3 linked regions of the Natronomonas pharaonis DSM 2160 genome follow. The protein of the gene in region 3 binds, or shares a complex with, the protein of the main gene of each other region. Links are inferred from orthologs where the notes say so. Each region holds a gene or a part of one and is shown on either strand. Other genes may lie near its edges. The genes, in order: NP_RS00290, NP_RS09095 and NP_RS12505.

What was found.
Region 1: NP_RS12505 (region 3) and NP_RS00290 share a complex: the UniProt entries of both Methanocaldococcus jannaschii proteins name them as parts of the RNA polymerase complex. The link is inferred for Natronomonas pharaonis DSM 2160 from one-to-one orthologs.
Region 2: NP_RS12505 (region 3) and NP_RS09095 share a complex: the UniProt entries of both Methanocaldococcus jannaschii proteins name them as parts of the RNA polymerase complex. The link is inferred for Natronomonas pharaonis DSM 2160 from one-to-one orthologs.

The regions. Positions count from the first base shown.
Region 1 is NC_007426.1:53,620-63,630, reverse strand. What follows is about bases 6,727-10,011. They hold NP_RS00290 (DNA-directed RNA polymerase subunit A''), read right to left. Parts: upstream 9,612-10,011; coding sequence 6,927-9,611; downstream 6,727-6,926. Other genes in these bases: NP_RS00285 (DNA-directed RNA polymerase subunit A'), read right to left, coding at 9,604-10,011; NP_RS00295 (NusA-like transcription termination signal-binding factor), read right to left, coding at 6,727-6,920. In the rest of the region: NP_RS00325 (elongation factor EF-2), read right to left, coding at 1-2,093; NP_RS00320 (DUF5781 family protein), read left to right, coding at 2,243-2,998; NP_RS00315 (PQQ-dependent sugar dehydrogenase), read right to left, coding at 2,995-4,332; NP_RS00310 (30S ribosomal protein S7), read right to left, coding at 4,406-5,017; NP_RS00305 (30S ribosomal protein S12), read right to left, coding at 5,017-5,445; NP_RS00300 (cation diffusion facilitator family transporter), read left to right, coding at 5,563-6,489; more of NP_RS00295, read right to left, coding at 6,495-6,726. UniProt on the Methanocaldococcus jannaschii protein: DNA-dependent RNA polymerase (RNAP) catalyzes the transcription of DNA into RNA using the four ribonucleoside triphosphates as substrates. Forms part of the jaw domain.
Region 2 is NC_007426.1:1,769,358-1,778,901, forward strand. Bases 6,305-9,122 are described here. They hold NP_RS09095 (RNA polymerase Rpb4 family protein), read right to left. Parts: upstream 7,983-9,122; coding sequence 7,626-7,982; downstream 6,305-7,625. Other genes in these bases: NP_RS09085 (16S ribosomal RNA methyltransferase A), read right to left, coding at 6,305-6,959; NP_RS09090 (DUF655 domain-containing protein), read right to left, coding at 7,008-7,583; NP_RS09100 (50S ribosomal protein L21e), read right to left, coding at 7,979-8,272; NP_RS09105 (elongation factor 1-beta), read right to left, coding at 8,485-8,751; NP_RS14165 (HVO_2753 family zinc finger protein), read right to left, coding at 8,757-8,939. Outside these bases: DNA starvation/stationary phase protection protein DpsA, read right to left, coding at 1-85; rpl7ae (50S ribosomal protein L7Ae), read left to right, coding at 436-798; NP_RS09045 (30S ribosomal protein S28e), read left to right, coding at 809-1,036; NP_RS09050 (50S ribosomal protein L24e), read left to right, coding at 1,036-1,359; ndk (nucleoside-diphosphate kinase), read left to right, coding at 1,360-1,821; NP_RS09060 (hypothetical protein), read left to right, coding at 1,885-2,148; NP_RS09065 (methionine synthase), read right to left, coding at 2,167-3,237; NP_RS09070 (methionine synthase), read right to left, coding at 3,234-4,217; NP_RS09075 (HemK2/MTQ2 family protein methyltransferase), read right to left, coding at 4,258-4,833; NP_RS09080 (mechanosensitive ion channel family protein), read right to left, coding at 4,830-6,110; more of NP_RS09085, read right to left, coding at 6,135-6,304; more of tmcA, read left to right, coding at 9,123-9,544. UniProt on the Methanocaldococcus jannaschii protein: DNA-dependent RNA polymerase (RNAP) catalyzes the transcription of DNA into RNA using the four ribonucleoside triphosphates as substrates. This subunit is less well bound than the others.
Region 3 is NC_007426.1:2,459,942-2,469,514, forward strand. Bases 4,211-7,057 are described here. They hold NP_RS12505 (DNA-directed RNA polymerase), read right to left. Parts: upstream 5,996-7,057; coding sequence 5,426-5,995; downstream 4,211-5,425. Other genes in these bases: NP_RS12485 (30S ribosomal protein S27ae), read right to left, coding at 4,211-4,290; NP_RS12490 (30S ribosomal protein S24e), read right to left, coding at 4,293-4,610; NP_RS12495 (GTP-dependent dephospho-CoA kinase family protein), read right to left, coding at 4,690-5,226; spt4 (transcription elongation factor subunit Spt4), read right to left, coding at 5,228-5,425; NP_RS12510 (PIN domain-containing protein), read right to left, coding at 5,997-6,371. In the rest of the region: NP_RS12460 (outer membrane protein assembly factor BamB family protein), read right to left, coding at 1-351; NP_RS12465 (cold-shock protein), read right to left, coding at 555-749; NP_RS12470 (ferritin family protein), read right to left, coding at 803-1,723; NP_RS12475 (GNAT family N-acetyltransferase), read right to left, coding at 1,777-2,508; NP_RS12480 (bifunctional N(6)-L-threonylcarbamoyladenine synthase/serine/threonine protein kinase), read right to left, coding at 2,551-4,152; more of NP_RS12485, read right to left, coding at 4,156-4,210; more of NP_RS12515, read right to left, coding at 7,058-7,600; NP_RS12520 (DUF7331 family protein), read right to left, coding at 7,786-7,968; NP_RS12525 (uracil-DNA glycosylase), read left to right, coding at 8,100-8,747; NP_RS12530 (HIT family protein), read left to right, coding at 8,774-9,202; NP_RS12535 (AAA family ATPase), read left to right, coding at 9,263-9,573. UniProt on the Methanocaldococcus jannaschii protein: DNA-dependent RNA polymerase (RNAP) catalyzes the transcription of DNA into RNA using the four ribonucleoside triphosphates as substrates.

The sequences.
Region 1 (10,011 bases), 2.4 Mb from region 3 along the record:
CGGAAGCCGGCGTTTTCGGTGTTCCAGGACGCACGCCCCTCCGTGGCGCTTCGGATGTCGCTGGAGAAGCCGATCATCTCGTCGACGGGGGCGACGCCCTCGACGACCATCAGGTCGCCTTCTTGGTACATATCGTCGACGCGGCCACGTCGGCCCTGAATCTCGCCGGAGGCCGCACCCATGTGCTCGTTGGGCACGTCGATGCGGACTTCCTGAATTGGCTCCAGCAGCTTGATTTCGGCGTCGATGAGCGCGTTGTGAACCGCCTCGCGGACGGCGGGGATGACCTGTGCCGGACCGCGGTGGATAGCGTCCTCGTGGAGACGGGCGTCGTGCAGGCGGATGAGTGCGCCTTCGACGGGCTCGGCGGCCAGCGGGCCGTCGTTGAGAGCTTCTTCGAGCCCTTCGACGACCAGCTCCATCGTCTCGTTGAGGTGCTGGATACCCTTCGTGTCGTCGATGAAGACGTTGGTGTTGTGGATGGTCTCGACGTTCTGGGCCGTATCCTTGTCCATGCCCTGCTCCATCAGCTCTTCACGGCGTTCGAGCTCGGGCATGTCCATCGAGACATCGCCCATCTTGATGGTCTCGACGATATCGTCTTCAAGCGGCTCGACGGTGATGTAGAACCGGTTGTGGTTGTTCGGGGAGCGCCCTTCGACCTCGCGGGACTCCTGCTGGGGCGCCTCACGGAAGACGACGATGGGTTCGCCGGTGTTGACCGGGATTCCCTGGTTGCGCTCGATACGCTGGGTGATGACTTCGAGGTGAAGTTCGCCCTGTCCGGAGATGAGGTGCTCGCCGGTGTCTTCGTTAATTTCGATCTGAATCGTCGGGTCCTCTTTGGCGACCTGCTGGAGCGTCTCGATGAGCTTCGGCAGGTCGTCCATGTTCTTTGCCTCGACGGACTTCGTGATGACCGGCTCGGAGATGTGTTCGATGGACTCGAACGGCGTCATCTCGACGGACGAAACCGTCGAGCCGGCGATAGCGTCTTTGAGCCCCGTGACTGCGGCGATGTTACCTGCGGGGACGCGTTCGACCTCCTCGCGCTCGCCGCCCATGTAGATACCGACGCTCTGGACCCGGTTCGTCCCGGCGGTTCCGGAGACATAGAGGTCTTGGCCCTTCTCGATGGTGCCGGAGAAGACACGGCCTGCGGCGATTTCGCCGGCGTGGGGGTCGATACCGATGTCGGTGACCATCATGACGAGTTCGCCGTCCTCGTTGACAAGCTCCATCGCTTCGGCGACCTCGGAGTCCGCGTCGCCACGCCAGATACGCGGAATACGACGGGGCTGGGCGTCGACCGGGTTCGGGAAGTGCTCACAGACCATGTCGAGGACGACATCGGAAAGCGGCGTTCGCTCGTGGAGCTCCTGCCGCTTGTCGGCTCGTTCGAGCTCGATGATTTCGCCGAAGTCCATCCCCGTCCGCTGCATGGACGGCATCGAGACGCCCCACTTGTAGAGGGCGGACCCGAAGCCGACGGTCCCGTCCTCGACGGAAACCGTCCAGTCTTCGTTGATGTCGTCCATCTCCTCGGTCATCCCGCGGATGAGCTCGTTGACATCGCCGATGACGCCGGTCAGCCGCTGCTGCATCTCCTCGGGTCCTTCCTGTAGCTCGGAGATGAGGCGGTCGACCTTGTTGATAAACAGCGTCGGCTTGACGCCCTCACGGAGCGCCTGCCGGAGAACCGTCTCCGTCTGGGGCATTGCGCCCTCGACGGCGTCGACGACCACGAGCGCGCCGTCGACAGCACGCATCGCACGCGTCACGTCTCCGCCGAAGTCGACGTGGCCGGGGGTGTCGATGAGGTTGATGAGGTGGTTTTCGTCCTCGTACTCGTGGGTCATCGAAACGTTTGCGGCGTCGATGGTGATGCCGCGTTCCTGCTCGTCTTCTTCGGTGTCCATCGCGAGCTGCTCGCCGGCGGTCTCGTCGGAAATCATGCCGGCGCCGGCCAGCAGGTTGTCGGTAAGCGTCGTCTTGCCGTGGTCGACGTGAGCGGCGATGGCGATGTTCCGGATCTGCTCCGGCTCGTCCATAAGCCGTTCACACTCCTGTACAATTTTCTTGCGTCGGCCCATTATACAGTCACGTTCCGAAAGCAAGGTGAAAAGGATAGTGTTTTGCGATTTGGGTGGACAACGCGTACCGAGCGGGCCGAACTGTCCTCCGCTCGCGGGTCGCCGCCTGCGAAACAGTCAAACGTCCGCGGCGACTGGTAATAGTTGACATGGATATTCGAGTGCGGGGTGACGGACCGGCCGCACCGTTTCTCAGCGCCCGCGATATGCTCGACACCGAGTACGGCCTCGAACGGCCGGTCGTCGTCGACATCAGAGACGACCCTGACGAGCGAACGATGGTTGGCCATTACGACGACCGCCACGAACTCGTCGTCTCACGGCGCGCGGCGACCTCGGCGATGGCCAGAGAGTTGGCCCTCCATGAGTTCGCGCATATGGCTCGCTACGAACAGGCCCATCCTTCCCATCTCCAGTCGACCGAGGAGGCGCTGTTTCTCGCCTTGGCCGGCCGCAGCGTCGAACAGCGGAAGCTGAGTCACTGTTACCAGATAGCAAATCACATGAAAGATATCTACGCCGACGACATCACCCTCGATATTGGGCCGACCGACAAGCTGGTGTCGTTTCTTGAGTCGTCGTTGGCCCGAGCGTTGGCCGACTCGCCGCCATCACCGCCCGAGGATGGCCGGCGGCTCCGACCGGGTGCTGACCCGGAAATCACGGTCGTCAATGCCGCCTTCGCGCTGGCGCTTTTGGAGCGACACGATGCAATCGATGCCGACCACCGGCTCTACGACCTCGCGAGCGCTGCGGCGGCCGATGCGCCGTCGGTGTCGCTTTCGGCGTTCAAGCGGCGCTTTCGGTCGCTGGAAGACGACCCTGACGAGTCAGCCTACCGGAAAGCCCTCGTCGACGCTACCCGCGAATACGTTCTCTCCGATACCGGTCAGGCGGCCGACTAGGCGTCGACGATGCGGACCAGCCGGTCGTCGGATTCGGTCGGGAACGGGCCGTCGGCCCGACCATCGCGGTTCGATGTGACCGCGTACAGCTCCCCGTCCGGGCCCTGCTCGACGTGTCTGATGCGGCCGAGTTCGTCCTCGAACCGCTCGTGGACGACCGCCTCGTAGCTCGGGTGAAGCCACGGCGCGTCGTAGCGCTTCCCGCCGATGTCAGGGACCGATTCGCCGACTGTGACGACGTATAGCGTCTGCGAGCCGAGTCCGCCGACGAGAAACCGGTTCCGGAGCGACGGCACTTCGCTGCCGGTGTAGAAGACGGCTCCCGATGGGGCCCACGTCTCTTCCATGCCGGTGTTGACAAGCGGGCTCGTCACGCCGTCGGCCGCGTCGTAGCGCTCGTACTCGTCGTTGACACCGGGGCCGTTCCGGACGGCCGGCCAGCCGTGGTCTTCGCCGGGACCGATTATCTGCACCTCGTCGCGGGCCGCCGGGCCGTGCTCCGAGGCTATCGGCGTCCCGTCCGGCATGAACGAAAGCCCCTGCGCGTTCCGATGGCCGTAGCTGTAGACGCGTGGGTCGCCGACATCGGGGTTCGACGCTGGTGCGGTGCCGTCGGGGTTGAGCCGGAGTACCTTCCCCGCCAGCCGGTCCGGGTCGGCGCTCAACTGCTCGTCGCCGGCGTCGCCGGTCGTCACCCACAGGTAGTTCCGGGGGCCGAAGACGAGCCGCGACCCGTTGTGGAAGCTGTCGCCCGGGATGTCGTCGATGATGATTGTCTCCTCGGGCTCTTCGCCCGCCAGGTCGAAGTACACCAACCGGTTCCGGTAGTCGTCGCCGACCTCGTAGGTGTAGACCGCATAGAGAACGGGCACCTCGGGATAGTTCGGATGGAGAGCGTTTCCGAGCAGCCCCCCTTCCCCGCCGGTGGCCCACCAGCCGCCTTCGTCGCCGTGGTCGATAGCGGTCGCGTGGTCGATGACGTTGGCGGGCTCGGTTACGGCATCGAGGTCGCCGCCGTCGTACCGGCTGATGCGGCCGACCCGTTCGGTGAGGAAACACTCGCCGTCGCTGGCGAACGACAGGTCCCACGGGATTTCGAGGTTCTCGACGACTGTCTCAGCTTCGAGTGCTCCGGGCGACGCGTCCGGCACTGTCCAGTCCGGGTCGTACCGGTCCCATGACTCGATGTCGTGGTCGACACTCAGGTCGTGGTCGGCCTCGACCGGCTCCTCGCCGGTCGGCTCCGACGCTGAGTCGAAACACCCGGCTGCCGCGGCGGTCACCGTGAGGCCGGCGGCTACGAGAAACTGTCGGCGGGAGTGCGGGCGGCGCATGCGTGACACTAACTTACGGAAGCCGAAAGGAATCAGTTACGATGCGCCGCGAAAACGAAAGGGGCGAACGGGGTTAGCGTGCCGCCGCCGCGACGCGCTCTTGTTCTTCCTTCTGGCTGACCGGATAGGCCTGCAGGTCGTAGTTCGCTGCGCCGATAAGCTGGTGGGCCAGCGCTTCCTCGACGGGCGTCGTGGTCTTGAAGGAGTCGTTGTAGGTTCCCTCGGCGATGAATTTCAGCGCGAGGTCGACGCGCCGCTGGGGCGCGACGTCGACGGCCTTCGGTACGGAGATGCCACCGTACTTGAGGCGGACGGTCTCTTCTCGTGGACCGGCGTTTTCGACGGCCGTCACGAGCACCTGCACCGGGTTCTCGTCGGTGCGCTCGGCGACGATGTCGAACGCCTCACGGACGATTTTGGTCGCCTGCTGTTTTTTGCCCGTGTTCTCGTCGGTCTGCATCAGCCGGTTGATGAGTCGCTCGACGATGGATATCTCCGATTTCTTGAACTGCTTTTCGGAGTGACGGCCCATCGTGTGGGCTATCGGCGTGACGGTGATGTACCGTCGCGTCGAGGGGTCGTCGTATTCGATTTCGCCGATTTCCCACTCGCCGAACAGCTGTGCCGAGACGCGCTCGTCGTCGGTCGACGCGGGCGCGTCCGGCTCGGGGGCTTCCGAACTCATTATCGCACCGGCTTCTCCGCGTTCCCGCGGACGAGTTCGATGAGCGAGACGCCGTTCACCTTCTCGACTTTGTAGTTGACGCCCGAAAGGTCACCCATCGCACGGCCCTTTGCGCCACCGATGCCCGCGATGGTGACCTCGTCGTGTTCGTCGATAAAGGAGATGGCACCATCGCCGGGGCAGAAGGCGGTGACCTGCTTGCCGTTTTTGATGAGTTGTACCCGGACACACTTTCGGATGGCCGAGTTGGGCTGCTTTGCTTCAATACCGACCTTCTCGAGGACGATACCCCGGCCTTGCGGGGCCCCTTCGAGCGGGTCGGACTTCTTGCCGAGTCCGCGGGCACGTCGCGCGTAATCCGAGTCGGACCACCGATGCTTCTGGCGGTCCTGCTTCAGCTTGCGCGCGGCGTATTTGCCGTTCGCCATGGTACATCTTGCTTTCCTACGGAGCTACTTAAGCATCCCTTTTTGCCGTCACCCTGCGGTCGCCCCCCACGCCCTGTGACCAAACGATTACGGCCCGCCAAGGCGAACCAGCGGTAGATGGTTTCAACCCGCCTCGTGGTGGTGGTGTCGCTTGTCGCCAGCGCCGCCATTGCGGTCGCGAAGTTTATCGCGTGGCTCGCGACCGGCAACGCCAGCATGCTCAGCCAGGTGTACTACTCGCTGAGCGACGTCGGCAACCAGCTACTCTTTTTGCTCGGGTTCCGCCTCAGCGACGCCGGGGCCTCACGAAAACACCCCTTCGGCCGCGGCAAAGAGCAGTACGTCTTTGCGTTTGTTGTTACGATGCTGCTGTTCGGTGTCACCGGCTACGCCGCTGTCCGCGAAGGCTACGAGACCATCGGCACGCCCGCCCGCGATGTCGACGTGACCATCAACTACATCGTCCTCGGTGTCGCCCTCCTGTTTGAGTCTGCTGCCTTCTACAAATCCTACCAAGCGGTCCGTGAGGAGGCCGACACCGAGGGGTTCCGGTCGCTGTTCGATACGTTTCGTCGGAGCAAGGATGCGCCGCTTTTGACCGCTGCCACGGAGAACCTCGTCGCCGTCGTTGGCGTACTCGTCGCGCTTGCGGGGGTCTATCTCACCGACGTGACCGGCAATACGACCTACGACGCCATCGGTAGCGCCGTCATCGGGCTGTTGTTGATGAGCGTTGCCCTCGGGCTGGCATGGGAGAGCCGCGGCCTCCTCGTCGGCGAGGGTGTCACCCGCCGGGAGCGCCGACGGCTGCTCGATGCGATCGCTGCTGCCGATGGTGTCAACGCCGTCGTCGACCTCCGGACGATGCATCTCGGCCCGGAGTCGGTGCTTGTCGCCTGTGAAATCGACTTCGATAACGACCTCGATACCCGCGGTATCGAGGCCGCAATCGATGCGGTCGAAGTCGCTGTCAGAGATGTCGTTCCGGAAGCAAATCGTATCTACGTCGAAGCGGAGTCGCGGCCGGTGACCGCAGACCGGTAGCCGGTTTATGTCAACTCGACGTCGTCGATGTCGAAATGTCGGTCGGCAAGCCGGCGGGCGAGGTCGATGTTCCGCCCGTCGGCGCCGATGGCGACGCCGCGGTCGTTCTCGTCGACCTCGGCGTAGGCGACCGTGGTGTCGTTTTCGCTGATGGTGACGTTATAAACCGCCGCCGGCGCAAGCGCGTTGGCGACGAAATCCGCCGCCGTTTCGGCGCCTTCGATGACGGTCACGTCGCGGCCGACCTTCGATTCGACCGTTGCGACGTGGTCGCCGCCGGGGCCGATAGCCTGCCCCATCGTCCCCGGCGGGACGACGAAGGCGATGCGGTCGTACTCCTCGTCGACGACGCAGTCGGTGGCCGCCACGTCCGTCTCTTCGTCGAAGAGGGCGATATACCGCCGCGCTTCGTCGGTGAGTGTGACGGCCATAGCTGTTTAGTCGTCGGCCCTCGACCCGCTGTCTCGGGTCGCACCCATCCGCAGGTCGACGTCACCGGTGCCGAGCTTTATCGGCTTGCCGACGATGACGTTCTCGGTCACGCCGTCGAGGTCGTCGACCTCGCCGTGGATGGCCGCATCGAGGAGGTGGTTGACCGTCACTTCGAACGCCGCACGCGCAAGCACCGAATCCTTGTTACCGGAGATGCCGTGGCGGCCGATGGATTCGATTTCGCCGTTGTTGGTCATGATGTCGGCGACCAACATCAGGTGCCGGATGTTCACGTCGTCCAGCCCCTGCTCTTCGAGGGTGTTCATCGTCTCCTCGATGATGGCCTCGCGAGCGGCCTCGATGCCGAGGTTGTTGTGTATTTCGTGGATGTTGTTACACGTCGTCCGCGAGGCGTCGACGCCCTCGATGTCGAGGACCTCCTTCAGGTCCGACCCCTCGGTGTAGAGGACGAACTCCTCGCCCTGTTCGGTTTCTTCCTTCCGAATGACGACGCGGTTGATCTCCTCGATACCTTTAAAGACGATTTCCCGAAGCTCCTCGACGAGCTGGAGCAGCTGCCGGTAGGACGGCTCTTCGGGGCCGAACTCGATGACCGTCGGCTTGGGCCGGGCCGTATCGACGCCCAGTTCGCCCTCGATGGTGCCGGCGATGCGGCCGGCGATATCGTCGATACTCTCCATCGTCGGCCACCGCTCGGCCAGTGTTTCCTCGTTGAGGTCTATCTGGACGAGCATGTCGGCGACGTTCGTCGACACGTCACCGAGCGCGAGTATCTTCGTCGCCTCGATTTTCCAGACAACTTCGTGGGCCCGCTCGCGGTCGCGGGCGTATTCGCCCTCTAGATGCACCGTCATCATCGGCGTATCGGGCGTCTTGCGGGCGTCGACCAGCTCGATGAGCCGGGGAAGCCCCTGTGTGACGTCGATTTCGGCGACACCGGCGTAGTGGAACGTGTTCATCGTGTTGTGCGTCACGACCCCATCTGCCGTCGTGAACGTCTCGAGGCCCTCAACGGAGACGTCATAGACGTACTCGTGGTCACTTTCGACCGTCTCGATGGATTCGATTCGGTCCCAGACGACATCGCCCGTAACGGCCTGTCGGAGCGCATCGAGTTCGGACTGCTCCCCGTCGAGCTCTGCTTCCGCCGCTGCAACGAGGCGAGCCAGTCGACTCCGATCGATTCGCTGACGCTTCGTTGCGCTGTTGACCTGCCGCTGTGGGATGTCGGCAGCCTCGGCGACCGCTTCGAGGGCGTCTCCGAAGTTCGGAATCTGGTCGGTTGCATCAGGCCCGTCACTGTCGGCCGATTCAGCGAGCGCTTCGAGTTCTGCCCCGCGCTCGCCGACCATGCCGATACGATTGTCGAATCGTGAAACGTGCTTTTTCGGAACCCGGAGGGTTCTGGAGTCTTCCTGTTGGCCGAGCGTCGCATACACGTCGAAGCGAGCCAACAGCAGCCCAACGCCGGCGGTGAGCCTGTCGCTCGTCGAACTGGAGCGGATGGCGTTCGTTCCGACGTTTCCATCGCCGCTGAAGTAGCCCTGGAGCAGCCCCTTCAAGAACGCCTCGTTGGCACCGATGGCAAACCCTGGAATACTCTTTTCACCGTCGTCCGTACACGCAGCTCGGAGGAAATCCGAGAGAATCGTCCCGTTGAGGCGGATGTCGTATCCGGCTGCGAAGCCGCTATCGTTTTCGTACTCGTTGACGGTGAGGTCGAACCGCTCTGCAAACGACCGAATCCGGGACTGGAACGCCGCATCGACGTTCGAAATCGAGACGTAGTGGTCGGCCAGTGAGCCTTCGGCGAGCCACGCTCCGACGAAGAAGCCGGTTTCCTCGTCGAGCGGGAACTGCTCCGGCAGTCCGACAGTCCCTTGGACCGGATACGCCGTGTGCTCGGCAAGTTCGCCGGCTTCGAGCGCCGCGCGCTTGTTCCGAAGCTGGTCCGGTCCGCCGGGTACTGCCTCAGCGCCGCCGTCCGCGAGCACAGAGGTATACCAGTAGTCGCCTGCCGGTAGATACTTCCGGAGGTCTACTGTCTCTTGGGTATCGGTCGCATCGAGCGATGCGACGACTGGCAGCCAGTCACCGGCCTCGAGTTCCTCACCGGCGACGGGGACGACCTCGTTTTCCTGCCGCGTTACGAACGAGTGGGCCTTCGTCGCCCGGATCGAGCGTCCGGATTCCAGCTCAAATCGGAGCAGCTCGTCGGGCGTCTCGTGTCGGCTGACCTCCTCGATTGGCTTCCATTCGACGGTTTCCTCGCTGGAAAGGCTCGGCACCTCGATACCGTCGGGGGCCAGTGTGACCTCGTGGTCATCGAACGAACGCGTCTCGCGGCTATCCATGAGGCTATCGACAAGCGGACCGATCTCTGTCAGCTCGGTCTCGCCGTTCCTTCGAACGACGACCTGCTCGTCGGCCGGAATCGACATCTGCGTTCCGGGTTCGCCGATACTCTGTGCCGAGACGGTTCCGACGGGGTCGAGCGGGTCGACCCGCGTTTCGAGATACTGCGACTCGACGGCCTGTACGATGTCTTCGACATCCTCGGGCGCGACGCCGCTTCGCGATTCCAGCGTCTCGTAGACCTCGTCTTTCAGCCGCCGCGGCAGGTCGGTATCCTCGACGATGGCCTCGACGTCGTCGGTAATCTCAGTCATCGGATTCCACCTCCTGAACCGTATCAGCGCGCCACGATTCGCCGTGTTCGGAGAGGTTCGTCTTCGGTTCCTCGATGCCGAGGAACTCCTCGCGTTCGAGTTCGGATTCGAACTCCTCGTCGAGAATACGGTCGGTAATGGATTCGACATCGATGTCGAACTCCTCGCTGGAGGAGACCCGGACCGGCGAGGTGCCGTCCTCGCCGAACTCGAACTGCACGACGGTGTCCGAGGTGTCCCGGACCGTCCCGTCGTACTGGGCCTCAAGCTCGGAGAGCGCGTTGATGAGCCGTCGCTGGAGGTAGCCGGACTTGGAGGTCCGGACTGCCGTGTCGACAAGTCCCTCGCGGCCGCCCATCGCGTGGAAGAAGAACTCCTTGGGAGTCAGCCCGTTCCGATA
Region 2 (9,544 bases), 690 kb from region 3 along the record:
GCTGTTCTGCTTTTTCGGGGTCGATGTTGAGAGCGGTCTCTTCGACGCTGCCGGCTTGACGGCGGACGGTCTCTTGGGTACTCATACAGACGCTATTTCGTCCGCATCCGCCTTAAGCGTTTCCACCAAATGAAATTCAGTTCTTTTGTTAGAAAGTATCTTTTTGGATGGCCAAAATATTCGGCGACAAGCTGGTCCATGAGAGTACGCCGCACATCGATGCTTCCCGCCGTCTGCGGTGGAGTCGCACGCCGAGCGGCGTTCATAAGCGCTTTTATGCAGGGGTGCAGTACGGTGGTGTACAGCCTACGCGGGGTTGTGATGCTCCTAGCCGGAAGGGAATCGACACGTCCGGTTCGGGCGTGAGAACCAGGTCACAGGCGGCCCGGTTCGACGGCGGGGGAGCGCGAGCCCGCGCGTAGGAGGAGTTCAACAATGTCAGTATATGTAGACTTCGACGTGCCGGCCGACCTCGAAGACGACGCCCTTGAGGCGCTCGAGGTCGCCCGGGACACCGGCTCAGTAAAGAAAGGCACAAACGAGACGACGAAAGCCGTAGAGCGCGGCAACGCGGAACTGGTCTTCGTCGCCGAGGACGTCAGCCCCGAGGAGGTCGTCATGCACCTTCCGGAGATCGCCACCGAAAAGGAGATTCCGTACGTCTTCGTCGGTACACAGGACGACATCGGCCACGCCGCTGGCCTGCAGGTCGGCAGCGCTGCCGCGGCCATCGTCGATGCCGGCGAGGCGAACGGCGAGGTCGAGGATATCGCCGAGAAAGTTGAGGAACTTCAGTAGGTGACCAACGATGAGTGCTGAAGAACAAGAAGAAGGCGGCGCGACCCCTGCCGAAGTAATCGAGGTCGTCGGCGAGACCGGCATGCACGGTGAAGCCATGCAGGTCAAATGCCGGATCCAAGAGGGCGAAAACCAGGGCCGTATCATTGCCCGGAACGTCCTCGGCCCGGTCCGTGTCGGCGACGTGATTCAGCTTCGCGAGACCGCTCGTGAGGCCGACTCCATCGGAGGACAATAATGGTTCAGAAACGTACCTGCGATTACAGCGGACAGGAAATCGAGCCGGGAACCGGCACGATGTACGTCAAAAACGACGGTACCGTGCTCTGGTTCGCTGACTCGAAGTGCGAGAAGAACTACTTCATGGGCCGCGAAGCCCGTGACCTCGAATGGACTGGTGGCGAGGAAGCAGCCGAAGACGAAGCGGCCGACGAGGAAGACGAGGCTGCTGAGGCTGCCGACGAGGAAGCAGCCGACGAAGCGGCCGAGGAGACGCCCGATCTTGAGGCCGCCGAGGAAGAGGCTGCCGACGAGGAAGACGAAGAAGAGGTGCAAGCGTAGATGGCCGACACCGAGCGCACCTTCGTGATGGTAAAGCCTGACGGGGTCCAGCGCGGCCTCATCGGCGACATCGTCTCCCGATTCGAGGACCGCGGCCTCAAGCTCGTCGCCGGCAAGTTCATGCAAATCGACGACGAGCTCGCCCGCGAGCACTACGCCGAGCACGTCGACAAGCCGTTCTTCGACGAGCTCAAGGAGTTCATCACCTCCGGGCCGGTCTTTGCCATGGTTTGGGAAGGACAGGACGCCGTCGCGCAGGTCCGGACCATGATGGGCGAGACCGACCCCGCCGAGTCCGCGCCCGGCACCATCCGCGGTGACTTCGGGCTTGACCTCGGCCGCAACGTTATCCACGGCTCCGACACCGAGCCCGGCTCCGCCGAGCGCGAAATCGGGCTGTTCTTCGACGACGACGAACTGCAGGATTACGAGCGCATCGACGAGCCCTGGCTCTACGAATAACGGCTGCTGACCGCGGCCGACGCGCTCCCCGATTTTATATCCTCCCCGCTCGTAGCCATCGGTATGTTCTGGAAAACACTCGCGGTCGCATACGGCGTCTTCGCCGCCGTCTTCCCGGAAAAGAAACTCGAGTACCTGACGCGGATGGTGCTTGTCGGCTACGAAAACCCCGAAGACCTCGAACCGAGCGACTGGTACGTCTCGGCGGTCCGTACCGAGGGCGTACTCGTTGCGCTGGCCGGCGTCGGGAGCATCGTTCTGTCGCTGGTCGCAGCCTCCAGCGACACCGAGGATGCGGCCGCAACCGGTGACGAGACAGACGAATAAAAAAAAGACGAAAACCGCTTACTGGCCGGCGTAGCCGACGGTTATCTCGCCGGCGTCGAGCTCTTTTTCGACCTGTCGGGCCGCTTCAACCATGTTCTCCATCTTCTGATAGGCGACCTCACGGGGCAGCAGCTTCACGCCGCAGTCGGGCGAGACGGTGAGCCGCTCCGGCGGGACGATCTCGAAGCCTTTGATGATGTTCTCCTTGATTTCCTCGACGGTCTCGACGTCCGTCGTGTGAACGTCGACGACACCCAGTGCGAGGTCTTTCTCGAAGGTCGGCTCTTTGAACACGTCGAGCTGTTCGTAGTCGCCATTGGCGAGTTCGAGGTCGTACTCATGGACCGGCATGTCCAGAATCTCCGGGTAGATGCGCGAGTAGTCGCCGTAACAGACGTGTAGCCCGAGACGGACGTCCTCGGGGATACCGTCGGCGATGTGTTCGAGACACTCGCCGACGATGGCGTGGTCGTCCGGCGTCGTCGCCAGCGCCGGCTCGTCTATCTGGATGTATCGGCAGCCGGCCTCGACAAGCCGGTTTATTTCCTCGTTGACGAGGTCGGCCAACTCGTAGGCCAGTTCCGCCTCGCCCTCGTAGTGTTCGTTGAACGACCACGACGCGAGCGTGTAGGGGCCGGTAATCGGGACTTTTACCGGTCGCTCGGTGACACCGGTGGTGAACTCGAATTCGTCGACCAGCCACGGCTCGTCGTATGCGACCTCGTCGGCGACGGAGGGTTTGTCGAAGTAGTTGTGCCCCCAGACCTTGACTGGGCCGTTGAACTCGTAGCCGTCGATGCGGTCGGCGAAGTACTCGACCATCTCGTTGCGGCGCATCTCGCCGTCGACGACGGCGTCTAGCCCGGCGCGGGTGTGTTCTTCGGTGATGAGTCGAGCAGCGTCGTCAAGGGCCTCTTCGAGGTCGTCGTCGTCGAAGTCCCGGTCGTCGTCCTCGGCGAGTTCCTTCGCCCGGTTGAGCCACTTCGGCTTGGGGTAGGAGCCGACGACGGTTGTCAGGAGGAAATGCTCGGTCGGATGGTCCTTCGGGCGGAACTGTGCTCTCGTTTCGGGAAGGGAACGGTTGCTCATCGGGGCACCTCCTCGGCTGCGGCGGTCGCAAGTGCGTTCAGCTTCGCTTCGGCCTTGTTTGTCGGCAGGTAGAACAGCTCGGTGTTCGATGTCACATAGAGCTGTTCGAACTCGGAGACAGGGACCTGCTCTTCGACCCACTCGACGCGTTCGGCGATTTCCTCGGGCGTCTCAACGAGCGTGTTCTGCCCGTCGACGACGCCGAGTGCGATGCTGTCCTTCGTGCCGTATTCCTGAATGTTGTAGACGCTTCCTTCGTGGTCGGTGACAAAGTCGAAGCCGATGGCATCGATGTCGGCGTCCATCAGGTGGGCGTAGGGCTTCTCCGGAATCGAACCCCAGTACGTGTGGACGACGACCTCGGCGTCGACGGCGTCGGCAACGGCGTCGATGGCCTCGCTGGCACGCTCGTCGGCCCCGTCGTCCGGGGCGTCGGTGACGAGAGACGGTTCCAACAGGAACAGCGTCTCGACATCGGGGAGCGCCCCCGCCTCCGCGGCGAGGAAGTCGGCGACAGCGTCAAGGAACGCGGCGTCGTCGCCGTAATGTTCGTCGGTCGCGAGCTCGGAAAGCGAGTAGGGGCCGGGGAGGACGGCCTGATTCACGCCGTCGGCGGCGGCAATCTCGTCGGCAACGTCGCCGTCAGGAGTCAGCGCGTCTTGGACGACCGGCTCCCGATAGAAGTTGTTGTTGTCGTAGTAGCGAACGATACCGCGGGTCTCGACGCTGTCGTGGACACAGAGCGGGTGGGCGAGCATGTCGTCCCACCGGAGCTGGCCTTCGACGACGCGGTCGATTCCGGCGTCGGTCTGCCATTCGAGCACGTCAGCGCGAGCGCGTTCGTAGGCGTCGACGATGGCGTCGGACTCGTCGCCGGAAATCAGGTCGTCCTTTTGATGGCCTTTGAGGTCCGACAGCTCGTCTTTCGCCCAGTCGGGCAGCGGATACAGCCCGGGTGTCGTAGCGAGTACCTCCGTCATTGCAGCCGGCTACGAGATGACGGCGTTTAATATTTCCTACTCAGCTATTCGCATGGGTTATTTCAAGGACGACGAGCCGCTCGAACGGGAACGACTCCTCGGCCACTTCACGGCTCTCGAAGCCGGCGTCGGCTGCCAGTTTGACGACAGCATCGATGTCGGTCAGCGACGAGACGAGCAGGAGACAGCGGCCGGCCGGCCGCAGCACTCGGCCGAGGTCGTCAAGAAACGGCCGAATCACGCGGCGGCCGTCTTCGCCGCCGGAGAGAGCATGTTCCAGTGGGTCATCCCACTCTTCTTCGGGAGGCGTTGGGAGGTAGGGCGGGTTGAACAGCACAACATCGAAGCTGTCGGCCGCGAAGGGGTCGGTCAGGTTCGACCGCACTGTTTCGATACCGGCTTCCCGGGCGCGCACACACGCCTCGGGGTTGATATCACAGCCGACGACGCGGGTCTCGGTTGCGCTGGCGACCTGCGCGGCGACGTAGCCGAAGCCGACGCCGACCTCAAGCGCGACACCGCCATCGACTCGTTCGACTGCAGTATCGGCCAGTAGTCGTGAGTCCTCCGCAGGCTCGTAGACAGTCGGCATCTCACGGCGGTCTTCGAGCGTCACCGTCTCGCCTCCTCGTCTGCGGGCGGGTCCGTGACTGACTCCTCGAAATCGGCAGCCGGGTGTTTCTCCTCGTCGTCCGAGTCAGCGAGGTCGTCCTCGACTGGTTCCGAAATGTCGCCGCCTGCGCCCGGCCGACGACGGACCGCTTTCCGGCTGTCGTCGTTGTCAGTCGGAGTATTTGTAATATGGAATCCACCGGTTTCCGCTCGTCCGGTGAGTTCACGCTGTGGGAACGGGATTTTGATGCCTTCGTCCTCGAAGGCCTGCTTGACGGACTCGATGACCGCGTTTTGTGCACGCCACTTCTCTTGGACCGTCGGGGTCGTTATCCAGTAGCGTAGCCGCAGTATAACCGCCGAGTCGGCGAACTCCAGTCGGATGACATCCGGTGACGGCTGGGGGGCAACCGCTTCGACCCGCTCCATCGCTTCGGCCGCAACAGCGGCCGCAGTCCCGATGTCCGTCTCGTAATCGACGCCGACATCGGTCTCGATTCGGAGCCGGTCTGTCTTCGAGTAGTTGATAATCTCGTTTTCCGTCACTGTATCGTTCGGCACCAGCACGTGCTCTTCGTTGAACGTCCGTATCTGTGTGTTGTAGACGGTGATGTCGGTCACAATGCCTTCCCGCTCGCCGACGCGTATCCAGTCGCCGACTTCAAACGGCCGGGCAAAGAGGATGACAAACCCCGAAAGGATGCCCGAGAGTGTCTTTCTGGCCGCAAAGCCGAGCACGATACCGAGCACACCGGCCCCAAGGAAGATGTTGCTGACCGGAATGCCCCAGAGAGCAATAATAAACGCCAACACCGGCACGAGCACCACAATCTGAACGAGATGGTGGGCCAGCTCACGCTGGTGTGGGGTTATCGTCACGCGGCCACTTCCGTATTTTATCGACCGCTTTGTCAGCCGCGTAACGGCGTACCCGACGGCGACGACGATAACCGTCACAAGCGCTTTGACGCCGGATTCGGGAGTCACCGAAAGAAAGCCGAGCGCCTCGATCACCTCACTAGAGGTACGCCACACCGCAACCAGAAAGGCGCTCACGAGGATGGCAGTTACGGCGATGGCAATCGACTGCATCGCCTCTACCGCGTCCGGGTCGCGACGCGCTTTGAGTCGTCGGCCGCCATAGTAGACGGTAAGCGAGACGGCTACGAAGGTCACTACTGCCCCGATTGTCGCAGCGTACTGTGCGGTCGGCGTATCGAACGTTACTTGGATACGCCGTATGATCCGCCAGTACCACGGTATCGAGTTCGCGGGAACCATCTCAATGGGTAGTCCGTATCGACATCAGCCGTCGACCTCCGCGGCGATGGCCGCGAGGCGGGCGAACGCTTCCGGTGGGACGTTCCCGGCCCGCTTGCTCATCAGGTCCTCCCCGGCCGCCTCAACGACTGCCTCGGCGTCTTCAATGCCGGAGATGTGCGTCGTATTCCGGACGGCGTTCCGCATCGTCTTACGACGCTGGGTGAAAACAGCCCGGACGAGGCGCATAAACAGTTCGTCGTCCGGCACTTCGTAGGGCGGTTCGCGTGGTGTCGTTCGCACAACGGCGCTTTCGACCGCCGGCGGCGGCGAAAACGCTTCTTTCGGCACCGGCTCAACAACCTCGACATCCGCGTAGTGGCCGGCCGTCACCGAGAGCCGTCCGTACTCGTCTGTCCCTGGTTCCGCAGCCATCCGTTCGGCGAACTCCTGCTGGAACATCAACACCAGCGGCCGCTTTTCGGGCAGCAGCCGGAACGCAATCTCCGAGGAAACCCCGTACGGGAGATTCGACACGGATGCAGTAAAATCGGGCAGTGGGACCTCCAGTGCATCCCCCTCGATGACGGTCAACGACCCCGCCTCGATCTCGTCGGCGAACTCGTCGGTCAGAAACGTCGCCAGCCCGGGGTCTCGTTCGATAACCGTCACGCGGTCGGCGACGTCAAGCAGTCGGTCAGTGAGTGCCCCCGTCCCGCCACCGATTTCGAGGACGTGGTCAGTGTCGGCCGAGTCCGGCAGATAGCCCGGTAGGCGGTCGAGAACGCGGTCGTCGATGAGGAAATGCTGGTCGCGCTCCGGGTCGCCGCGGACGCCTGCCCGGACGAGGAGCGCGTCGGGGTCGCGCATATCAGCAGTCTATGCCGCGAGTCGTATATGGTTCACCCTTCACTGCCGCTACTCGTCGTCACGGCGGGCGAAGATGCGGTACTTCAGGTCGTCTTCCTGTAGCTCCTCAGTGATTCGCTCGATGAGCACGCCTTTGGGGTCGTGGAGTCCTGAAACCCGCTCCTCGATGTCGTCGAAATCCTCGAAGGGCTGTCGCTTCCTGGCATCGAGGACGTTGTTCCGGAGCTTCTTCCCGATTCCCGGCAGGAGGTTCAGCACGTGGAGCCGGGTCGTAATCGGCTGGGCGTCGTTGTAGAAATCAACAAACTGCGCCTCGTCGGCATCGATTATCGACTCGATAGCGTACTCCAGTTCCGATTCGGCGGTGCTCGTGAGGTCCCTATACTCAACGGTCCGGAGGTCTTTGACGTTGTCTCCGACCGGATCAATCTCGATTCGGTCGCCGATGTTGATACCGGCGTCGTCGGTAAGCGCCGCCTCCACGAGTTGGAAGTCCTCCTCGCCGACCGCGAAGGCGACCGGGGACTTCTCGTACTGTGGTCGGTCGTCGCTCGGGCTCCCCCGCGGCAAGAAATCCAACACGACCGCTGTCCGTGCTGCGGTGTCGTCTCCGTCGTCGCTCATACACCCACGTACGGGAAGCCGATATTTAAAACAGGGGTCGATTCAGGCGTACTTGGCGACGATGTCGAGAATGTCGTCGAGTTCGTCGCCCGAAAGCGAGTACCGTTCCTGTGCGAAGACGGTCCGGAGCTCGTCGCGGTCTTCCGGCAGGAGATTTGCGACCTTGTAGGCGGTTGCCTCGTCCACCTTCTCGAGCTCCCGTAGGTCCTCGACGAGCGCTTGTGCTTCCTCGACGTCGAGGAGGGCAAAGCGGTTGACGTGCTCGATGGCACGAGCGAGTTCGTACCGCATTTCGCGGTCTTCGTCGAGCGCGCGCTCGGCCTCGATGTCAGCCAGCAGCTCCTTGGCCTCCGGTGTCGTGAGGTACTCTTCGTCGAGTACCTCCTTGAATATCGTCATGCCTGCTGGCGGCGAAGGTGTGCAGGGGCGGCGATGACCGTCTTGGTCACGTTGCCGTCTTCGATTTCGACCTTGAAGGCGTCGCCCTGCTCGCCGACGACCGTTCCGGTGCGGCCGTTGAATCGCGGGTGGAACTGACCGTTCGGAACCGAGGGGTCGAGCTTGAGGTGGACCTTCTCGCCGTCGTCGTACTCTTCGATGGAACGCTGCGGCGGCGACGTACCGCGTTCGCGAGCGTCGTTTTTCAGCTTGTTACGAGTTGCTTGACGTGGACCGTTCGAACTAGGCATTCTTGACCCACCCTAAACAGGACCCACACATAAAAGGTGCGTTCCGGCGACGCTCCTTCCCCAGCCGCCCACTCGCCGTGGGCGGAGTGCCGGCCGCACCGAAGTATTCGAGGTATTATGCATCAAAGTAACGGTCTCGGAACGCGGGGTCGAGACCCTGACACCGGCGGCTATCAAGGTGTGCTCGCTTTGGAAAACGGAGAGATGGTGGTTTATATCCGGCCGACTTCGTCGACATCGACGCTTTCGACACCGTCGACGCCGCTGAAGGCGTCCTCGACGGTGTCGGTCCCGCCGGCTTCGTCAGGGATGATAACCGTCGGGAACAGCGCGATGAGGCCGAAGGCGACGTCTTCGCGGTCGACGCGGCTGATCTTCGCGCCTTCTGGCAGGGAGTTCTCGAGGCGGTCCTGAAGTTCGTCCAGGTCGACCTCGGGGCTCTGCGGCATGACTTTCATCTTGGCAGCGACTTTTCCCATGGTTGTTACGGTCCGGTGAACCCGCAGTCGGGGCACTCGTAGAGGTTACTCTGCTTGCGGCACTTCGAACAGCGGTAAATCAGCGTTCCGCACTCCGGACAGTCGAACTTCGCCGCGTCCGTTCCGGAAATGCTGATACCGCAGGAGATACACGAGTGGTCCCTGCGTTTGTCGCTTGTGCTACTCATACCTCTCCGTCCGGTGCCGCGCCATTTAACCCTTGCCAAGCACGCCGAGGCGTCTGCTCCGTCCGGAGCCGGCGACCGACGAAGCCTTCCGCCGCGCCGACGTTGGCTCCCGCATGGACACCGTCCGGGAGACGGCGCGTGGGCTCTGCTCGGAGGCGTCAGCGACGAACGAGCGCCGCCTGCTCGTGCTGGCCGGCGGTCGTGATGCCGGCTACCGAGGGGCAGCGGCGGCCGTAGAGGCGGCAGGCATCGACAGAACGGAAGTCGCCGCTGTCAGCGAGCAGGAGCTGCCGGTTGGCGCGGGGGTTGCACCGAAGCGAACCGACGAGTTGCTCGGAACGACGCGGGCGTGTGTCGTCTTTGACTGCCACGACAGCTGCCGGCCGAACGCGCTCGGCCGCGCGGTCGGAGCCGTCGACGGCGGCGGCCTCCTCGTTGTCCTCACGCCACCGCTTTCGTCGTGGCCGGACCGCGTCGACGGCTTCGAGACGACGCTTGCTGTTCCGCCGTTCTCGGAAGCGAATGTCGGCGACCGGTTCCGTACCCGTCTCGTTGAGACCCTGCGTTCCCACCGGGGCATCGCCATTGTCGATGTCGACAGCGAC
Region 3 (9,573 bases):
GGGGCTTGAAAACAGCCCGTAAATGGCGGTATCGGTGCTCCCGACATAGAGTCCACCGTCGGCACCTAGCGCCGGTGATGAAAAGACACCAGCCTTCGTATGTAGCCTAGCTGTTGTGCGTCGTGTGCCGTCGCTTGTCGACACACTGTGGACGGTACTGTCGTCACTACCGACATACACCGTACCGTCGCCGACGGTCGGCGATGAAACGATACGGCCGGTCGTTTCGAACGCCCACACAACGCGACTCGGTAGTACGTCGTCACGGTGTGCGATACCGAGCCCGGCACCGACGCCAATGGCGAACGAGCCGCCAGCAAGCAGGAACGATCTACGGGAGGGCGTATCCATACCACGTCTGCTCTCGCGTGACCACTAAAATTGTTTGGTGTCATCTAAATAAATAGTGTGACGGCGTGCATACTGTCTGGACTACGGGTACGTTGACAGTGACACATACCTCTCGCTTGTCGGTGTTGCGTCTCGGGTACCGACGGCGCTGTCGCTTGTCGGTGTAAAAAATGTTGAAAAGCCGAAAGTGAATCGGCCGTTGTTTACAGGCGCGTCAGGTTCGTCGCTCGAGGGCCCTTGTCGGCCTCCTCGATGTCGAACTCGACTTCCTGTCCTTCTTCGAGGTCCGGGCCGCCGACATCCTCCATGTGGAAGAAGACATCCTCGTCCGCGTCCTCAGTTTCGATAAAGCCGTAACCGCCAGTGTCGTTGAAGAAATCAACCGTTCCGGTTGCCATCTTGTGTTCAGAAGGTGGCGTGATATATAACCCTTGCGAAGCGCGACGGCGGACTACCCATCAAGCGACGTCAGTGAGTCGAGGTCGGGGACGGATTTGGCGGCGTCTTTTATTTGTTCCATCCGCTCGGTGTGTTTTTCGGCGGCGAAGGCCTCGAGCTCCTCGGGCGGAATACCGACATCGTCGAAGGATTCGTCGCCGACATCTGTCGTGATGTCATCGACGAGCGGTAGCAGCTCTCCGACGATGTCATCGAGCAGTTGCGGGTCGACCTTGCCGTCGCCGACGAGTGCTTTCAGCTTGGCCATCCCGAAGCCGACGTGGCGGCCCTCATCTTGCCGAATCTTCGTGAACCCATCACACAGCCCCGGCAGATGCGGTAGTTCCGGGTAGCTGTCGGCGGAATACGACTGTTGCATCCCGTAGTAACCGGTCTGGGCGAGAATCCCCTCGATGACGAGATGGTAATGGCAGTACGCCTTGGCGAACTGTTCGGCCGTCGGAGCCGCGAGCAACCGCTCCATCGCTTCCTCGTTGCGGTCGAAGAGTTCCTCGTAGGCGTCGTTGAACCACGTCTCGTCGGTGGGCGAAGACGGGTCGAGACCGAGTGCGTCCTCGACGGGGTGGATGACCTCCCGCCAGTACCGGTCGAAGAAGTCCGTGTGCTTTGCCTCCTCGTATATCTGAGTCGTGACGAACATCTGGTCGTCGATACTGCCGAGTGCCGTCGCCAGCGGCGCGAGGTCCTCAGTCACCGCCTGCTCGCCCGCGCCAAAGCGGGCAACGCCGGAACGAAGCCCATCGAGGTACGTCTCGGGGGTGTCAGTCGAATCAAGAAACGCTTTCAGGTTCTCGCGGTCGGTGTCCAGTTCGATATCGTGGGGGTCCCAGTGTCGCTCGACGGCGTTCCGGTAATACCGCATCCCACGGGACTCCCGGTCGAGCGGAAGTTGTCGCGTGCTATCGAGGTCCATTGTTCCGCAACCGTTAGCAGCCCACCAATATAATTCGTCCCCTCGTTTGCAGGTCAGAACGTGTACGCCAGCATGACCTCGTCGACGTGTTCGTCGCCGATGGTGTAGTGGTTCTTGCGGACACCTTCTGTCTCCCAGCCGCGTTCCTCGAGGAAGGCGATGGCTTCGTCGTTTGTCGTCGGGACGCTGTTGTACACCTTCCGGTAACCGTTAGCCTCGGCCCAATCGAGGGCGCGTTCGAGTAGCCGAGTGCCGATGCCGTGGCCCTGATGCTCGCCGCGGACGCCGACGGTCAGCTGGGCGGTGCTCTGGAGCTTGTCGAGCTGTGGCAAATCGAGATGCGACCAGCCGACCACGTCGCCGTCGACGGTCGCGACGAAGAAAACGCGGGATTCAGCCGTGTTGTGTCGGTTGACGGCGTCTTCGTAGAGAAGCTGTTCAGCGATGGACTCAGCGACGATGTAGGTATCTTCGGCGGTGACATCGCGGATGGTATCGATGAGTCCCTCGAAGTCCGTCTGTTGGGCCGGTCGTACCGTGTAATCGATGTCGTCGGTCGAGTACGTCTCGATGGAGCCGACATCGAGGGCCACCTGCAGGGTGCCGCCGTCGTCTTCGAGGTAGCCACGCTCCTGCAGTTGTTCGAGAGCGTCCTGAAACTCCTCGGCCGGGAGCGATGTCACTTCCCTGACCCGGTGGCGGGCGGCCGTCCCGTGCCGCTCGACGAACCGGTATATCTCCTCGCCGGCCTCTGTCTCGAAGGTGGGCTGCTCGGACGTTTCCATATCCGGTCCCGAGGGGCGAGAGCAACTTAGCTCTTGGCTCCGTTACTGATAGCGCCCCCGGGTTTCGATTTCCCGGAGATGGTCGACAACGGCCCCGTCGCCGGCCGACCGGTAGGCGTCCTCGAAGGCCGTAATTTGTGCCGTGGGGTCGTCGGCGGTGCCGCCGAGTGCGCCCTCGAAAACGTGGAGGTCCATCGCATAGTCCTCGACGGCGTCGGTGTAGTAACCGAGGCCGAAATCAATGAGGAACGCACGGTCCTCGCCGACCCGGACGTTCCGCGGTGTCGGGTCGCCGTGGACGAACCCAGCCGCATGGCAGGCGGCGAGATGTCGGCCGACATCCCGGACTGCCGATTCTGAGAGAGCGGTCTTGAGGTCGGCATCGCCGACGTACTGGAAGACAAGACGGCCCGCGTCCGGGTCGACATCGTAGACGACCGGCGTGGGAACGCCCTGTCGTCTGGCTTCGCTTGTGAGCCGGGCCTCCGAGCGGGTCCGCTGGCTCCGAAGGCGCGAATCGAGGACAGGATGCCGGTAGGCTTTCTCTAGCCGGCGCTTCGTGACGCGGCCGCCGTCGGCATCGATGTCGACGACAGCCTCTGCGCCCTGGCGGCGTTCGTCGGTCGGGACAGGGCGGGCGACGGCCTCGTCGTCACGCCAGGATACCGGCACCTCGTCGGGGCGGAAATCCGGGCGAACGCCCGATTCGGGGATAGAGATGATGTCGCCGGCCTCGTACATCTTCGCCCCGAGGACCGCTATCATCCCGGCGTTGTCACGGAGGAACCGCGGTTCAGGGACGTAGATGGCAGCCCCACGGTTCTCACACATCTGTGTCAGCATCTCCTGGAGCCGGCTGTTTTGTGCGACGCCGCCCCCGACGACGAGTTCGTCAGCGCCGGTCAGCGACAGCGCCCGCTCGCTGACCTCGGCGAGCATGGCGAAAATCGTCTCCTGGAGCCCACAACAGACGTCCGCAACGGGGGTTCCGTCGTCGTAGGCCTGCTTCGCAGCCGACATGATACCCGAAAACGAGAAGTCCATCCCCTTGACGACGTAGGGGAGTTCGACGTAGTCGCCGTCCTCGGCGTGGGACTCGACCTTCGGACCGCCGGGGTGGCTCCAGCCGACGTGGCGGGTGAACTTGTCGATGGCGTTGCCGACGCCGGTGTCCATCGTCTCGCCGAGCACGCGATAGCGGCCGTTGTGGTAGCCAAGTACGTGCGCGTTTGCGCCCGAAGCGTTCAAACAGACCGGCGATTCGAAGCCGGAGCGATGGCGGCCGATTTCGAGATGGGCGACCATGTGGTTGACGCCGACGAGCGGACACGACAGCGTGCCGGCCAGCGACCGGGCTGCGGTGCCGGCGATGCGGAGACACGGGCCAAGTCCCGGGCCTCGTGAGAAGGCGACGGCGTCGATGGCGTCGGCGGGGTCGCCCCAGTTCGATTCGACGTGGTCGAGGGCAGCCTCGACGACCGACGGCACGGCCTCGCGCATGTGTTCGGCCGCCTCGCGCGGGTGAATGCCGCCGCTCTCGGGCACGTAAGCGTCGGAGTCGATGAAAACAGCGTCAGTCTCGGCATCGAAGACGGCCGCACTAGCACACCAGGCCGTCCCTTCGATACCGAGAACGCGGGTCACGACCTACTGGAACTCGGTGTAGCTGCACTTGCCGCAGTGCTTGCGGTCGCCGTACTCACCGAGGAAGGTGTCGCCACAGCGGGGACACTGCTCGCGGTCCGTCGTGCCGTCCTCGTTGTAGAACTCGTAGCGGGCCATCCTCAGGCCTCCTCAGCCGCCTCTTCGTCGGCTTCTTCGTCTGCTTCGATCTTGTTCCGTTCGAGGGCGTGGTCCTGCTCGACGGCCTTGGCGTCGTCGGCGCTGTCGTAGACCTTGGCGTGGCCGACCGTCTTCCGCATCCCGTATTTCGTATCGAGTTTGCGAACGACGACCTCGCTGGCGTCCTTGTTGAGCTTGGCCGCGAGGGAGTCGCGGACGGAGAGTCGGGACGGGGTCGCCTCCTCGTGAGTCAGCTGGAACCGGACATCGGTCCGGTGCAACATCGGGTTTTCGTCTTCGTCAATGATGTCGACGTCCATGGTTACGTTACCACGAGTTTCCGTCGAAGCACCTAAAAGGATTTCGAAGCCATAGACACGGCGACGCCCGCCGGAGCGGCTAGGAGAGAATCGACTCGATTTGGCTGTAGTCGCTTTGCATCCGCTCGATGATGTCCCGACATTCCGCCTGCGTCTCGTCGGTGACGTGGACAAGCACCATCCCTTCGCCGGGCTGGCCGTAGACGACCGAGGCCCCCACAGGGGCGGCGACAACCGCCGGCAGGGACGCGAGGTCTTCCTCGCCGTCGACGACGACGACCGTCGGGTCCGGCCGGTCGAGGGCCGTCGACAGCGCCTCCAGCAGGTCGTCGGTAATCGTCGACTGCGGATTGGCGACATCGATTCGTTCGTCGAACTCCTCTATCGCCGACAACACCTTCCGCTCGACACGTTCGCGCTCGGTCTTGCCGTCGACGATGGCTGCCGCCGGGCGGTGGCCCGCCTCCAGCAGGTGGTAGGTGACGATGTCGCCGACCGCGACGAGTGGGTCGCCAGCGTCGGCGAGCAGCTCGTCGGTGTCGGTATATATCTCACCGAGCGGGTCCTTGAGCTCGCCGCGCATCTCGGTTGGCAGCTTTGCGAGGATTTTCGACATGTTACCGGACCTTCAGCGCGTAGCGTCCCGGTTCGGAGATGCCCATCTCCTCGGCGATGCGGCTGTCCTCGGGATGGGCGACAACGACGTAGCCGGCCCAGTCCTCAGTCATCGAGGTCGACCCGCAGGACGGACACTGCTCGCCGTCGTCGACTTCGAGGACGCGATGGCAGTCGCGACACACCAGCCGGTCCGCCATCTAATCACCCGCCTGCGCCTCGCGGCGCTGCCGTTCCTCTTCGAGCCAGCCGTGCTTGCCGAGTCCCGGCTGCTTGGCTGTCAGGCCGATTTTGGAGTCTCGGGGGTTGCGCTCGTCGATGGACTTGGTGACGATGCGTGCGCGGACGGAGTCGCCAACACTCAGCACGCGGTTGGAGTCTCTGGACGCGAGCTGCTGGTTTTCCTCGTCGTAGGCGAGATACTCGTCGGAGATCTGAGAGACGTGCAGCAGGCCATCGACCGGACCGATGCCGACGAAGGCACCGAAGTTGACAACCTCGACGACTTCCCCGTCGACGACTTCCTGCATCTGAGGATCGAACGTGACGGCGTCGAACTCCGCCTCGTAGTAGACGCCGGGGCGGTTCGGCAACACCGCGCCGTCGCCGATATCGTGGACCGCAGTTACCGAGACGATACTGCCGACGTCTTCGTCCATCTGTCCTTCGAGCTTGTCCTGTAGGAGCCGCTTGACCAGCTCGGGCGACACGTCCGCGAGGTGTCTGGGCGGCACCTCAACCGTATCTTTGAGTCGGACCCGTTTGTACATGCTATGGTTCAGTGATTTCGAATTTGGTTCGCCCCCGTAAACTAATTACGGGAACGTTCGCTTCCAGCAGCCGCTCACGGAGCGGCATATCGCTCGTCACCGCGTAGTCTGCCTCGCGGCCGAGTTCGACGACGGCATCGTCGGCGTACTCAGCGTTGTGCTCGACGACCGCACACTCCCGTTCGGCAAGGTCGGCACCCACACTCGCGGCGGTCGCCTCCTCGCCACCGCCGCCCGAGAGGGATTCGAGTTCCTCGACGACGGCCTGTGGGACGACAGCCTCGTACTCGCCGAGCAGGCGGTCGAGTTCCGCGAAGGTTCTGACGCCGACTTCGACCGGAGCCATCAGTGCGTTCGTATCGAGCACCACGCGCATCACCGAAGCGTTCCGACGCCGATGAGCCGCCAGCGAGCGCCCACGCGGCGGTTGATAGCGATTTTCGAGCCGTCGGGCGCACAGACCGGTCGTTTCAGTTGTACCTCACACTCGTCGTCGCGAGCGCTCGTAACCGAGCCGACAGTGGTTGCCGTCCCGACGGTCAACATTAGCGGCTCGCCGGTCGATATCGGCTCTATCTCCTCGGCGTCCTCGCCGACGACGCGGTCGAGGAGTTCGACATCCATCGTGAACGACTCCCGCGTCGGCGGCAGCGACCCCGGCGGGCCAGCGACCTGACCTGCCAGCGCGTCGCCCTTCGTCAGCGAGGGGTCGAGGCCGGTCCCGACACCGAGCAGACCGCCGGGCGTGACGGTGTCGACGAACTCGCCGCCAGCCTGTAGCGACCGAACCGTCGTCTCGACGGGCTGGTACTCCGACTGGCCGCCTTCCTCGATTTCGCGGCCGGGCTTGATTTCGATATCGTCGTCGGCCTCAAGCTGTCCCTGCGTGAGCGAACCGCCGAGAACGCCGCCGGTCAGGTCCTCCCACGTCGTCCCCGGTCGGTTGATGTCGAACGAACGAGCGACCTGCAGGCGCGCGTCAGCGTCGGGGTCCCGGTCGGGGGTCGGAATCTCGGATTCGATAGTCTGCATCAGCAGGTCCATGTTCACGTCCTGCTGGGCGGAAATCGGGACCACCGGCGCGTCTTCTGCGACGGTGCCGTCGACGAACTCCTCGATGGCCTCGTAGTTGTCGAGTGCCTGTTCGCGGTCGACCAGGTCGATTTTGTTCTGGGCGATGACGATGTTGTCGATGCCGATGATATCCAGCGCCATCAGGTGCTCTTCAGTCTGGGCTCGCGGAACCGGCTCGTTGGCTGCAATAACGAGCACAGCACCGTCCATAATGGCCGCTCCCGAGAGCATCGTCGCCATCAACGTTTCGTGACCCGGCGCGTCGACGAAGGACACCGTCCGGAGATGCTCGCTTTCGGAGCCGTCCGGACAGGTTTCCTCGACGGTGTACCGGTCGGGTTCGTCGAGTTCCGGACACTCCCGGAACGTCGCGTCGGCGTAGCCGAGGCGAATGGAGATGCCGCGTTTCATCTCCTCGGAGTGCTGGTCGGTCCACTCACCGGAAAGCGACTCGACAAGAGTCGTCTTTCCGTGGTCGACGTGGCCGACCAGCCCGATGTTCACCTCCGGTTGTCGGTGTTTCTGCGTCATTTAGTAATGACGTGAATATCCTCCCCTGCGACTGATAAAGCTACTGTTCCGCGCTCGTGGCCATCGGTGAGCAAAAAGCCGATATGCCATCGTTGTCCCCGTAACGTCGGTCGGACGTGCAACCGAGAGCCGCAGAAACACCCCTGGTGAGTCTCAGGAAAGCAACCACACAGCTTCAGCCAGCACTACGCGCCGAGGTCGACGGCGAAATCCGACTGGAGCCACATCTCCGGCTCCTCCCGGTCGTAGATGACGACCTCGCCGTTATCAAGCGAGAGGTGGCCGTACTGGCCGTCGTCGAGCGGCGTCGTCGGCGGGTCGATACGCGAGTCAGCGCCGTCGTCGGTATCGGTGGGTGCGTTACTCATTCGCATGCGACCGAAACGGAGCGACGGGAATAAGCCTTCGGCTAATTTCGACGTTACAATAATATGCTGTATTATGTCGGTTATATATTTCGTCGAAACGCTCAGGGCGAGGACAGCCCCACATGCCCTTGATGCCGACGTTTCCCGACCGGGCGGCCAGAAACGCCCTCGCCGACGACTGCCAGCGGTGTCCCGAACTCGCCGACTGCCGAACCGAAATCTCGTGGGGTGTTGGCTCCAGTGACGCCACGCTCGTCATCGTCGGCGAAGCGCCGGGAGCCGGCAACCCCGACGCCGACCGCTGGCGGGGCGGCAACTACACCGGCATGTCCTACACCGCCCAGCACAGCGGCCGCCGAATCCGGGAACTCTTCGAGTCGCTGGAGTACGCGCCCGACGAGCTGTATTTTACCAACGCCGTCAAATGCTTCCCCAGCGACGGCGAGGGGTCGAACCGCGAACCAACGAGCAAGGAGCGAGACAACTGCCGGCCGTACCTTCTTGAGGAGCTTACCGCCATTGAGCCGGCGTGTGTCGTTCCGACGGGGCGACACGCCACCGAAACCCTGCTGGCGGCGGCCGACAGAACGCTCGATGGGTTTCTTGATGCCGTGCTGACGCCGATTCGGACCGACGGGCTTCCGCCGCTGTTGCCGGTGTTGCACCCCTCGTATCAGGCCATCTGGCGGTCGCGGCTCGGCTACGAGGCCGACGAGTATCGGCACGCCATCGGCCGGGCGCTCTCGGAGCTCGGGGCGGGGCCGCGGGGTCAACGTTGATGTAACCGCCGGCCGATGTGTCGACCATGTCGGACCGAACCATCTTCGAGCAGATCATCGACGGGGACATCCCCGCCCGCATCGTCCACGAGACCGAAACCACGCTGGCGTTCCTTGATGCGAACCCGCTTGCGCCGGGGCACACACTCGTCGTCCCGAAAGAGCCCTACGAGCGGCTCCGCGACCTGCCGCCGGAGCTTTCGGCCGATGTCTTCGAGACCGTTCGAACGGTGACGCCGGCGGTCCAAGACGCCGTCGATGCCGACGCGACGACTATCGGCATCAACGACGGCCCGGAGGCAGGCCAAGAGGTGCCGCATCTGCATGTTCATATCGTTCCCCGCTTCGAAGGCGACGGGGGCGGCCCGATACACGGCGTCGCCGGGAAGACACCGGAGCTGGGCGACGAGGAGCTCGACACCATCGCTGACGACATCGCCGAGGGGCTCGACTGACACCGGAGCGGCGATTTCCGACCGCACTATTTTTCACCTAGAGCGAGTGGAAAGTCAAATATGAACGGAACGACTGCGGCGTTCGTCGGAGCGACCGGCGGTGCCGGCACGACGCGTCTCACGCTCGAATGCGGCCACCTGCTGGCGTCAGCGGGCCACGATACCGCGGTGTTCGACGCCGCGTACGCGACGCAGGGTCTAGCCGACCACGTTTCCGGCCGCATCGACACCGACGTGACAGCGCTCTGTCTCGGCGACGAGCGGCTCGAAGCCGCGCTGTACGACCAGCAGCTGCAAGGCGCCGGTCGGCTAGCGGTCTGTCCGGCCCGCGCGCCCTTCGAGCGGTTCGCGCGGGCCAAACGCCCCGAGGC